Regions from separate parts of the Roseburia sp. AF22-2LB genome, predicted to be linked through region 4. Evidence: predicted binding sites of a transcription regulator. Region 4 holds the regulator's gene; each other region holds the start of a gene.
The links. The regulator Rex, encoded in region 4, represses fermentation and respiration genes when NADH is low (regulators of the CRP and FNR family bind a similar motif). The targets are predictions, from matches to a motif close to ATTGTTAANTANTTAACAAT.
Positions count from the first base shown of each region.

Region 1 (3,203 bases), on a different contig from region 4:
GACTTTACAGATACTTATGCAACAGCAAGCCAGGTTATTGTAGTAAGAAATAAATAATCGGTATAGGAGGAAAGACCTTGAGCGATTTTTTAAGCAGCTTTCAACAGGATTTTATAGAGAAAGACAGATATCTTTATCTGTTACGTGGCCTTGGCAATACACTGCTTATTGCAGTGCTTGCAGTACTTCTGGGTATTGTGGTTGGATTTTTAGTCGCAATTATCCGTTCCACCCATGATAAACATGGTGGATTAAATGTTTTGAATTTTATATGTAAAGTGTATCTTACCATATGGCGTGGAACCCCTACGATGGTACAGCTTTTGATTATGTACTATATTATTCTGGTTGCACTCGATAATAAGATTGCAGTGGCTGTAATCGCTTTTGGTTTGAATTCGGCTGCCTATGTGGCAGAGATTGTACGTTCCGGAATCATGTCTGTAGACGAAGGACAGTTTGAAGCTGGACGAAGCCTCGGACTGAATTATTCGCAGACCATGCGTCTGATTATTCTGCCACAGGCATTTAAGAATGTACTTCCGGCACTGGCAAATGAGTTTATTACCTTACTGAAAGAGACTTCCATCAGTGGATATATTGCAATCCCGGATCTGACAAAGGGTGGCGATATCATCCGTAGCCAGACCTATGACCCGTTCTTACCATTGTTCGGTGTTGCAATTATCTACCTGATAATCGTTATGATTTTAACGGCTGGTGTACATAAACTGGAAACGAGGTTGAGAACAAATGAGCGATAAGAAGGTATTGATTGAAGTAAAGGATTTGTGTAAATCCTTTGGAAATGTAAATGTATTAAATGGTATCTCCACAGAAATCGCCCAGGGAGAGGTGGTTGCCATCATCGGACCATCCGGTTGTGGTAAATCCACATTCTTACGTTCCTTAAATCTTTTAGAGGAGCCGACTTCCGGTGTGATTACTTTTGAAGGAACAGATATCACGGATAAATCCGTAGACATCAACAAGATGCGTCAGAAGATTGGAATGGTATTCCAGCAGTTCAATCTGTTCCCGAATTATACCGTAAAAGGAAATATCATGCTGGCACCGGTTCAGACCGGACTTATGAATAAGGAAGAGGCCTCTAAGCGTGCGGACGAGCTTTTGATGAGAGTTGGTCTTTCCGATAAAGCAGATACTTATCCGGCAATGCTTTCCGGTGGACAGAAACAGCGTATTGCAATTGCAAGAGCACTGGCAATGAATCCGGATGTCATGTTATTTGACGAGCCGACTTCCGCACTGGATCCGGAAATGGTAGGAGAAGTTCTTGAAATTATGAAAGAACTGGCACAGGACGGAATGACCATGGTAGTGGTAACGCACGAAATGGGATTTGCAAGAGAAGTGGCAAGCCGTGTCATGTTTATCAATGAAGGACAGATTCAGGAAGAGAATACACCGGCAGAATTCTTTGCCAATCCACAGAATCCGCGTCTTTGCGACTTCCTTTCCAAAGTATTGTAGGAAAAGAACAGATAAAATGGTAAAAATAGTTGATAAAAAGTTTTCATAAGCTATTGCAATCAGAAAAAAAATAGTCTATGATAAAACCGTTATATGACTGACGGATAAGTGGAAAAACCACATGAAGTATAACGAAAACGAGCCGACCGTCTGGGCGATGAACCTGGAGGACTGGCTCGTTTTTTTTTGTATGTTATTTTGAACACCAAAAGATATTGACAAAAAAATAACGGTCAGTATATACTAACTACAGTTAAACAAGACTAATTCAAACCAATGAATAAAAAGTCTGTTGACAGTAAATTTAGTAACCATTCAGTGTTCATACTGAATACATTTTTTTAGGAGGATATCGTAATGATTGAAATGAAAGAGTGGGATGGATTCGAAGGACGTCTCTGGAAAGAAGAAATCAATGTTCGTCAGTTCATTCAGGACAACTACACTCCATATGATGGAGATGAGAGCTTTTTAGCTGAGCCGACAGATGCAACCAACAAGCTATGGGATGCACTTCAGAAATTACAGAAAGAAGAGCGTGCCAAGGGCGGCGTTCTTGATATGGAGACAGAGGTTGTAACCGGAATTACAGCTTATGGTCCGGGATATATCGATGAAAGCTTAAAAGATTTAGAGCAGGTAGTTGGTCTTCAGACTGACAAACCATTAAAGAGAGCTTTCATGCCATATGGTGGAATCAAGATGGCTGTTCAGGCATGTGAGACCTACGGTTATGAAGTAAATGATAAATTAAAAGAAATTTTCACCAAGTATCATAAGACACACAATACAGCAGTATTTGATGCTTATACACCGGAAATGATGAAGGTTCGTCATGCTAAGATTTTAACAGGTCTTCCGGATACCTACGGTCGTGGACGTATTGTAGGTGATTACCGCCGTGTAGCATTATACGGACTGGATTACTTAATCGCTGAGAAGAAGAAGGACAAAGCCAACTGCGGATGCGGACAGATGACAGATGATGTCATCCGTTTAAGAGAAGAAATTGCAGAGCAGATTAAATGTCTGGAAGACATGAAGAAACTGGCTGAGATTTACGGATATGATATTTCAAGACCTGCAACCAATGCAAAAGAGGCTGTTCAGTGGTTATACTTCGGATACCTTGCAGCAATCAAGACACAGAACGGTGCAGCGATGTCAGTAGGACGTGTTTCTACTTTCCTTGATATTTATATTAAGAGAGATATGGATAAGGGAATTCTTACTGAGCAGCAGGCTCAGGAGCTGATTGACCATTTCACAATGAAACTTCGTATGGTTAAATTCGCACGTATTCCTTCTTATAACCAGTTATTCTCCGGTGACCCTGTATGGGCAACCCTTGATGTAGCAGGAACAGGTGTAGACGGACGTTCCATGGTAACCAGGACAGACTTCCGTTTCCTTCATACTTTAGAGAATATGGGACCGGCACCGGAACCAAATCTTACTGTATTCTATTCATCCAGACTGCCACAGACCTTCCGTGATTATGCAGCACGTATCTCGATTGAAACAAGCTCAATCCAGTATGAAAACGATGATGCAATGAAACCGGTATGGGGCGATGATTATGCAATCTGCTGCTGTGTATCTGCTACACAGACAGGTAAAGAGATGCAGTTCTTCGGCGCTCGTGCAAACCTTGCAAAATGTCTGCTTTACGCAATCAACGGTGGTGTTGATGAAAAATCAGGCGAGCA
Region 1 is NZ_QTWM01000005.1:89,420-92,622, forward strand. Features, by position in the region: gene DWX96_RS09025 (transporter substrate-binding domain-containing protein) at 1-57, shown strand, start outside; gene DWX96_RS09030 (amino acid ABC transporter permease) at 78-764, shown strand; gene DWX96_RS09035 (amino acid ABC transporter ATP-binding protein) at 754-1,494, shown strand; ZMP/ZTP riboswitch at 1,578-1,657, shown strand; gene pflB (formate C-acetyltransferase) at 1,852-3,203, shown strand, end outside.
Region 1: pflB (formate C-acetyltransferase) is a predicted target of Rex. The motif match lies at 1,709-1,728, and genes of this name have one in related genera.

Region 2 (3,203 bases), on a different contig from region 4:
CGATGACAAAATCAAAGTCATATCGGCTTATCAGTTCCTGATGTTTCGCTGCAAGATGAGGCTGCAATCCAAGCTCAATGCCGGTCAGCACTTTTATTTTATCTTTGTATTGCTGGCCCAGCTTCTGGATAGTTGGGAAGTAGACCGGAGTGTCTAAGATAAATTCCGGTTCATCCTCCGGATGTTCTTTTGGATAATCATAATCCATATGGTCGGTAATGCAGATTCCGCCAAGTCCCAGTTCGATAGAGGCTTTAATCATGGATTCTGGTGAGGTCTCACTGTCGGTAGAAAAAGCAGTGTGCATATGTGTGTCCCAAAGCATAGTGTACTCCTTTCTGTGGGGTGTATGGCGGGTAAGGTTGTGCAGGTGGGGAACTGGATGAGAAAGCTTCTTCCCAAAAGCACCGGAACGTTTGTATGTAAGAAGCCGGCACTTCAACCTGCAGTATTTTTCTTTCTTTTATAATAAGCAGTCTTTCCAATGTTTGACAGTATACTGCATTTTGTCTGCCGGCATGCGGATACCGTGAACAGCGTCTGTTAGGGACTCGTAGAATTCCTTTTGCAACCCGGCAACGCTGGTACATGGATGTACCAGCGAGGCACAATCTGAATATGGATATGAATTTGTGCCGGTTGCCGCAAATCAAATATCTTTGCAGGAATTCTTAGAGTCCCTTCAGACAAAGTGTGGTATCCGCTGCTGGCAGACAAAAGCAGTATCCGGTCAAAGCAGCCGGAAAGACAGCCTAATTTCAAGAAAAATACTGCCCGTGAAGTGCTGCGGATTCTCACATCATAACCGCTCCAGTGTTTTCGGGAAGAAGCTTTCCTATTCCTTTCCCCTACATATTGCACAAACCTTACCCAGTGTTTACACATTTCTACTAAGAAAAATGTTACATTTTCACAAGTATAGTAAAATCTTTGTATATAATACACAGAATACTATAATAGAAATTTGACAATCTGTCAAAAGACAGTATGAAAAATGGAAAAGCTATTGTAACATTTGTTTGAAAATGAGAAAGAAGAAATAAAAATAGTGAAAAAATTAACAAAGTGATGGGAACTACTTGAACTTTCGACAAAAATTGGTTAGAATAATACCAGATTGGGTACAATCCCAAATAAAGATATTTTATATTAAATTTCTAGGAGGAATTAATAATGGCAGTAAGAGTAGCAATTAATGGATTCGGCCGTATTGGTCGTCTGGCATTCAGACAGATGTTTGGTGCTGAAGGATACGAAGTAGTAGCAATCAACGATTTAACAAGCCCTAAAATGTTAGCACACTTGTTAAAATATGATTCTTCTCAGGGTAAATATGAGCATGCTGATGAAGTATCCTGCACAGATGATTCTATCATCGTATGTGGAAAAGAAATCAAAATCTATGCATTCCCAGATGCAAACAACTGCCCATGGGGTGAATTAAAAGTTGACGTTGTATTAGAGTGTTCAGGTTTCTATACAAGCAAAGAAAAAGCACAGGCACACATCAATGCAGGTGCTCGTAAAGTTGTTATTTCTGCTCCAGCAGGTAATGACCTTCCTACAATCGTATACAACACAAACCATGAGACATTAAAAGCATCTGATACAATCATTTCAGCAGCTTCTTGTACAACAAACTGCTTAGCACCTATGGCTGATGCATTAAATAAATATGCTCCAATCCAGTCTGGTATCATGGTAACAATCCATGCTTACACAGGTGATCAGATGACTCTTGATGGACCACAGAGAAAAGGTGATTTAAGAAGATCTCGTGCAGCAGCAGTTAACATCGTTCCAAACAGCACTGGTGCAGCAAAAGCTATCGGACTTGTTATCCCAGAACTGAACGGAAAATTAATCGGATCTGCTCAGCGTGTTCCAACCCCTACAGGATCTACAACAATCTTAACAGCAGTTGTTAAGAAAGCTGGCGTTACAAAAGAAGATATCAATGCAGCTATGAAAGCAGCAGCTAATGAGTCCTTCGGATACAACGAAGACGAAATCGTATCTTCTGATATCGTTGGAATGAGATTCGGTTCTCTGTTCGATGCAACACAGACCATGGTTAACCAGGTATCTGATGATCTGTACGAAGTACAGGTTGTTTCTTGGTATGATAACGAGAACAGCTACACATCTCAGATGGTTCGTACAATCAAATACTTCAGCGAGTTAGCATAATTTACGAGAGAAACCCGCAAAGCGTGTTTCCCGTAGTTTAACGAACAATCACTGCACGGTAGACTACTTTTTTAAGCGACAGGCTGCCAGAGTGCAGATAAGACTCAGGAAAAGGGTCCGGTCTTTTAGGACCGGGCTCTTTCTTGCTATTAGAAATAAAATTTAAAGGAGACTACTTAATATGTCATTAAATAAAAAATCTATAGATGATATTAATGTAAAAGGACTTCGCGTTCTTTGCAGATGTGATTTCAACGTACCATTAAAAGAAGGAAAGATTACAGACGAGAACCGTCTGGTTGCAGCGCTTCCTACAATCAAGAAATTAATCGCTGATGGTGGAAAGGTTATCCTTTGCTCCCATTTAGGAAAAGTAAAAACAGAAGAAGACAAACAGACCAAAACTCTTGCACCAGTAGCAGCAAGACTTACAGAGTTATTAGGACAGGAAGTTAAATTCGTTGTTGACCCTGAAGTTGTTGGTGAGAACGTAAGAGCAGCAGTAGCAGCTATGAACGATGGCGATGTTATCTTACTTGAGAATACACGTTTCAGACCAGAAGAGACAAAGAACGGAGAAGCTTTCTCTAAAGACCTTGCTTCTATCTGTGATGTATTTGTAAATGATGCATTCGGAACAGCTCACAGAGCACATTGTTCTAACGTAGGTGTTGCACAGTTAGTTGACACTGCAGTAGTTGGATACTTAATGCAGAAAGAAATCGACTTCCTTGGAAATGCAGTAGAGAATCCGGTAAGACCATTCGTTGCAATCCTTGGTGGTGCAAAAGTTGCTGATAAATTAAATGTAATCAACAACTTACTTGAGAAATGTGATACCTTAATCATCGGTGGTGGTATGGCTTACACATTCTTAAAAGCAAAAGGATATGAAATCGGAATCTCTTTAGTAGATGATACTAAGATCGATTATTGTAAAGAAATGATGGCAAAGGCAGAGAAACTTGGAAAGAAACTTCTTCTTCCGGTAGATGCTGTAACGATCAAAGATT
Region 2 is NZ_QTWM01000002.1:476,388-479,590, reverse strand. Features, by position in the region: gene DWX96_RS05045 (histidinol-phosphatase HisJ family protein) at 1-325, opposite strand, end outside; gene gap (type I glyceraldehyde-3-phosphate dehydrogenase) at 1,174-2,190, shown strand; gene DWX96_RS14535 (phosphoglycerate kinase) at 2,372-3,203, shown strand, end outside.
Region 2: gap (type I glyceraldehyde-3-phosphate dehydrogenase) is a predicted target of Rex. The motif match lies at 1,046-1,065, and genes of this name have one in related genera.

Region 3 (3,203 bases), on a different contig from region 4:
GTGCTTAAAGATTTATAAAAGCAGGTAAAATAAACAGTAAAGATAGAAAAGACCCCGGAAGAACGATTGTATTGTAAATTAGTTCTTCCGGGGTTTCTTATATGTCTTTAATATCAATCGGAGAGTTTGCTCATGGCACGGGATTTTTCAGAGCAGGCATTCTGGGCAGCAATTACGGTGCTGCGGAAGGAGCCTTCCTCTAATTTAGCCACAGCAGCAATGGTAGTTCCGGCCGGGGAGCAGACTGCATCCTTTAATTCGCCCGGATGTTTACCGGTCTCTAATACCATTTTAGCTGCACCAAGAACGGACTGGGCAGCAAATTTATAAGCCTGGGCACGCGGCATACCGTCATTAACAGCTGCGTCAGCCATTGCTTCAATAAACATATAGGCATAAGCCGGTGAGGAACCACTGACTCCGACTACGGCATCCATAAGACTTTCCGGTACAATTTCTGCTTTACCAAAGCTTTCAAAGAGAGAGACAACCATTTTGGTTTCTTCTTCTGTGATATGCTCATTTGGGGTAATGGCAGACATGGCTTCCTGAACCATAGCCGGTGTATTTGGCATGGTACGAACCAGTTTAATATCTTTGCTGAATAAAGATTCAATCCGTGAAATGGTCTGTCCGGCAGCAATGGCAACTATGATTTTGTCATCGGTAACACTGTCTTTGATTTCTTTGATGATTGTTTCATAAAGATATGGTTTTACAGCAAGAAAAATGATATCGGATTCTACAGCAACAGTCTCATTGTCTAAGGTGGTGCGGATACCATACTGCTCAGAAAGTGTATCCAGTGTGGCCTGGGTTTTCGCACTGGCAATCAGGTGGCTGGCAGGAACCAGACCGGAAGAGATAATTCCGCCAATCATGGCACGACCCATATTACCGCTTCCGATAAAACCAATTTTTTTATCTAACATGATGCATTCTCCTTTTATGAAAGGGGATATCCCAGATGCTACTGGAATATCCCCTTTGATATTGTCTAAGTATAAGTTCAATTAGAAATCTGTTAAGTCAGCGGCTCTTCTCTCTAAGAAAGCACTCATGCCTTCTTTTTTATCATGGGTAGAGCAGGTTACGCCAAACAGGTTAGCTTCCATTTCAACAGCATTCTTGATATCCATATCATATCCGTTGTTGATAGCAGCTTTTGCGATAGATACTGCATAGCTTCCTTTAGAGATAATTTTCTCTGCCATAGCTTTTGCGGTTGGCATTAATTCTTCTTTTGCAACAACTTTGTTTACAAGTCCGATGCGGTATGCTTCGTTTGCATCAATGTTATCGCAGGTGAAGATCATTTCTTTTGCACGTCCCATGCCAACAAGACGGGCAAGTCTCTGTGTACCACCGAATCCTGGGATGATTCCAAGACCACACTCAGGCTGTCCGAATACTGCGTTGTCAGAAGCAATACGGATATCACATGCCATAGAAATTTCGCATCCGCCACCTAAAGCGAATCCATTAACAGCAGCGATAGTTACCTGTCTCATATTCATTAATTTAAAGAATGGAACAGAAGCTTTCATACCGAATGCTCTTGCTTCAGCAGCAGAGAAGTTAACCATCTCAGCGATGTCAGCACCAGCAACGAAAGATTTGAATTCGTTACCTTTCTTATCAGCACCACCGGTTAAGATAACGACTTTGATATCGTCTCTTCCTTCAATTTCGGTAAGAACAGTGTTCAGTTCATCCAATGTTTCGGAATTCAATGCGTTTAATGCTGCAGGTCTGGTAATAGTAAGAACTGCAATTTCGTTTTCAACTGTTAAAGTTAAGTTGTTCATGAAATAGGACCCTCCTGATTGATAAATTATTAACAATGTTTCAATACTTATAATGGTATAACTTTTGGTGGGATTTGTCAATAAAAACTGGTATTTTACAGGGATTGTGCTACAATAGGAAAAGACTTGTCATGTGATTACGCAATGGTTTTTGTGAGAAAGCGGATTTTTGGAATTTTAAGCAGCTTTTCTATAGTCTTTTTAGAAATCAGAATGCCACAATTCTACAAAAGCGCTTTTTTCTCTTGGGATAATGCCTGTTTTTCCAATGTTTGACCGGATGCCTTCTAGGGTTCGCCTGAATACGGATATCATTTAGGTGCCTTGCTAGCAGCTCTTGGCATTTCTTTTGTCAACTGGCAATCCTGGCACATGGATGTGCCAGGAAGGCGCATTGGAGCACGGATGTGACTATGCGCCGGTTGCCGGAAAAACAGCTTTATAAGCAGAAATGCCTAGAGCTGCTTAAAGGTGCCTTAGATATCCGTAACAGGCGGACCCTAGAAGGCATCCGGTCAAAGCAGGCGGCAAAACAGACAACAATAAGAAAAAAGCACTTTTAAGAATTGTATACATTCTGCTTTCAACAAAAAATCTTATAGAAAAGCTGCTTAAAATTCGAAAACCACTGCTTCTAAAAAATAATTGCGTAATTACATGACAGGACTTGTACAAAGAGAGGTCAATGAAAATGAAAGATACAAAATCATACTTATCAAAAATCGTACAGGATATGCCGGATTCCGGAATCAAGGATTTCTTTGATGTGGCAAATACCATGGAAGGTGCACTTTCACTGGGTGTAGGCGAACCGGATTTCCCGACACCGGAGCATGTAAGAGAGGCAGCGATTGCTTCTATAAAAAAGGGGGATACCAAATACACCGATAACCGCGGAACGGTAGAACTGCGTGCAGCGGCAGCGGATTATCTGACAAAATTTGATTTGCATTATGATAAACAGGACGAAATACTGATTACTATGGGGGCCAGCGAAGGAATTGATTTAGCTCTTCGGACACTGGTGAATCCGGGGGAGGAAGTCTTAGTGGCAGAACCTTCCTACGTTTCCTATATTCCATGTATTGAATTATGTGGCGGTGTTCCGGTATCATTAAAATTAAGAGCGGAGAATAAATTCCGTCTGACCAGAGAACAGTTAGAGGAAAAGATAACGGAGAAATCCAAAGTCTTACTGATTTCCTATCCGAACAATCCGACCGGAGCCATTATGGAAAAGGAAGATTTAGAGGCAATCGCAGAAGTGGTAAAGGAACATGATTTGTTCGTGATTACCGATGAAATCTATGCAGAATTAACCTATGGAAAGAAACATGTTTCCATCGCATCCCTTCCGGGTATGTATGAGCACTGCGTTGTATTAAACGGATTTTC
Region 3 is NZ_QTWM01000005.1:47,538-50,740, forward strand. Features, by position in the region: gene DWX96_RS08810 (hypothetical protein) at 1-18, shown strand, start outside; gene proC (pyrroline-5-carboxylate reductase) at 114-932, opposite strand; gene DWX96_RS08820 (enoyl-CoA hydratase-related protein) at 1,014-1,808, opposite strand; gene DWX96_RS08825 (pyridoxal phosphate-dependent aminotransferase) at 2,500-3,203, shown strand, end outside.
Region 3: DWX96_RS08820 (enoyl-CoA hydratase-related protein) is a predicted target of Rex. The motif match lies at 1,826-1,845, and genes of this name have one in related genera.

Region 4 (3,203 bases):
CTTAGACCGGATTGTTACGAAGGTAGTGGAAATATCCCGCCATACGGCAACGGTATTTCCGGGAAATTATACCGCATATGCGAGGCAGAAGGAAATACAGCGGGAAAGTCTTTTGCGACAGTATTATAACCAGCAGCGGGAAATCAAGCACCAGGAAGAAGTAATATCCAAGTTAAAATCCTTTAACCGGGAAAAGTCCATTAAGCGTGCGGAAAGCCGTGAGAAGGCATTGGATAAAATAGAACGTATTGAGAAGCCAATCGATGAAAAAACAGATATGCATATTACATTGGAGCCGGAAATTACCAGTGGAAATGATGTACTTTCGGTGAAAGGTCTTTCAAAATCTTACGAGCATAAACTGTTTTCAAACATTGATTTTCAGATTAAGCGAGGGGAAAAAGTTGCTTTAATCGGAAATAACGGTACCGGGAAAACCACCATTTTAAAGATAATCAATGGAATTGTAGACGCAGATGCCGGGGAGATAAAGCTTGGAAGCAATGTGGAAATCGGATATTACGATCAGGAGCATCAGAACTTAGACCCGGATAAGACGTTATTTGATGAAATTGCAGATGCTTATCCGAATCTGAAGGCAACGAAGATTCGAAATGTGTTAGCAGCATTTTTATTTACGGATGATGATGTGTTTAAGCGGATTCGTGATATCAGTGGTGGAGAAAGAGGCCGTGTTTCACTGGCAAAACTGATGTTATCCAATGCTAACTTCTTAATTTTAGACGAGCCGACCAACCACCTTGATATTATGTCGAAGGAAATTTTAGAGTCAGCCATCAATTCCTATACCGGAACGGTGCTTTATGTATCCCATGACCGTTATTTTATTAATAAAACTGCCAGCAGAATTCTTGATTTAAAGAATGAAACAATTTTAAATTATATTGGAAATTATGATTATTATCTGGAGAAAAAGGAAGTTCAGGAGTTGGCGGCATTTGGCACAGCTACACAGGAACGTGCAGAAAATTCAGCAGCAAAAGGAAATGTCATTGTTTCCGATGGAACTGGAGAAAATAATGGAACAGAGCAGATATCCGGCGGAGGAAAACAGAAGTTAAGCTGGGAAGAAATGAAGAAACAGCAGGCAGCAAAACGTAAGCTGGAAAACGAATTAAAGCGTACAGAAGATGAAATTGCTAAGAGAGAGGCAAAGATAGAAGCATTAAATGATGAACTGTCAAAGCCGGGGGTAGCATCAAATTCCTATGAATTAAACAAAATCCATGAGGAGCAGATGCAGGAAGAGGCAGCGCTGGAAGAACTCTATGCAAAATGGGAAGAATTAAGTTTACAGAAAGATTGTTAAAGTTGTAACACATTGACATCCTTTCGGCAAGAAACTATAATTATTGTAGGGTATTGAGAGCAGGAGGAACTGGCAGAATGAGCAAAGAAATATCACAGGCAGTAATTCGTAGAATGCCAAGATATTACCGATATCTGGGGGAACTTTTAGATGAAGGGGTAGAACGTATTTCATCGAATGAACTGAGTGCAAGAATGAAAGTGACCGCATCGCAGATCAGACAAGATTTAAATAATTTTGGTGGTTTTGGACAGCAGGGATATGGTTACAATGTACAATTTCTGTATGAAGAAATCGGAAAGATTATGGGATTAAATGAACAGCATAATATTATTATTATTGGAGCTGGTAACTTAGGACAGGCACTTGCCAATTATGTGAAGTTTGAAAAACTCGGCTTCGTCATAGTAGGATTGTTTGACGTGAATCCGGAGTTATGCGGAAAATCCATTCGTGGCAATAAAATCGAAATGATTGATAAACTGGAAGAATTTGTAAAGACACATAAGGTAGATATTGCTACACTGACTATGCCGAAAGAAAAGGCAGATGCTGTGGCAAACCAGCTGGTAAGCCTTGGTGTACATGCAATCTGGAATTTTGCCCATGTGGATCTGGAAGTGTTGGATGAAAATGTTGTAGTGGAAAATGTACATTTATCAGACAGCCTGATGCAGTTATCCTATAACATGACAAAGAACAAAAGGAAAAAGGAAACGCTGGAATAGAGGTGTTTTGCATGAAAGATGACAAGGAATTTCTGGAAGCATTAGAAAGCAGAAAAGTACCAATACTTGTATTGGATCAGAAATGGCACAGGCTTTTTGCTTTAAGCGGAAAAACCAGTGAAATCAAGCAGCTGGAAGAAAAGTTAAATCAGTTGTTAGAACAGCAGGGAAAGCTTAATAATGATTTGAAAGAACTGAAAAAGACAAAGAATCGGTTGATGAAAAGCATTGTTGTCAACATGGAAGGAACTCATGAGGAAAATGAGGGGGATATTTCTTCCAGAAAATTAGATGAAGACAAGAGACTGATTGATGAAGTCAATGTCAAAATGGAAGAAATTGAGGATGAATTAATTGAACTTCCACGAAATATAAACAGTGCAAATCAGGAACTTATGTTAGAAAGCATGCGTTACTGCTATGAGAGACTAAGACAGAACAGCAAAGAAGCAGATGAAATTACGGCCTGGATTGATAAGGTAAGGGTAGAACTTAAGAAAAATATCATCAAAAAACAGAACCGTGAAATCAACAACCGGCAGATTTATTCTTATATGCATGATATTTTTGGTGTGGATATTTTAAATATATTTGATCTGCGGCAGGAAGATGAAGACCGTCTGCAGGGAAAAAAAGCGGTGGAAAATGCGGACGAAAGGAATTAATTTATGGAATATCTTGTAAATTCCCGGGAAATGAAAACATGTGATACCAATACAATCGAACATTTTAAAGTGCCATCCATGGTTCTGATGGAGCGGGCAGCGCTTTCTGCGATAGAAGTAATACAGGAAAAAGAAATTTCATGTAACCGCGTGCTGGTAGTGTGTGGAACCGGAAATAACGGCGGCGATGGTATGGCAATTGCAAGGTTGTTATACTTATCCCACATTCCGGTTGAAGTATATCTCTATGGAAATAAAACACATTTTTCAAAGCAGGCAAAAGAACAGTATGAAATCTTGACATCATATGGTGTACCATTTATTGATGAAATGGAGGATGCAAATTCCTACAGCCTGATTATTGATGCGTTATTTGGTATAGGATTATCACGAAAATTAGATGATGAACTGGTGCACTTGATGGAACGGCTAAACCAGAGCAGTGCCCACCGGCTGGCGGTGGATATACCATCCGGTGTC
Region 4 is NZ_QTWM01000007.1:125,312-128,514, reverse strand. Features, by position in the region: gene DWX96_RS10920 (ABC-F family ATP-binding cassette domain-containing protein) at 1-1,330, shown strand, start outside; gene DWX96_RS10915 (redox-sensing transcriptional repressor Rex) at 1,408-2,058, shown strand; gene DWX96_RS10910 (hypothetical protein) at 2,070-2,723, shown strand; gene DWX96_RS10905 (NAD(P)H-hydrate dehydratase) at 2,727-3,203, shown strand, end outside.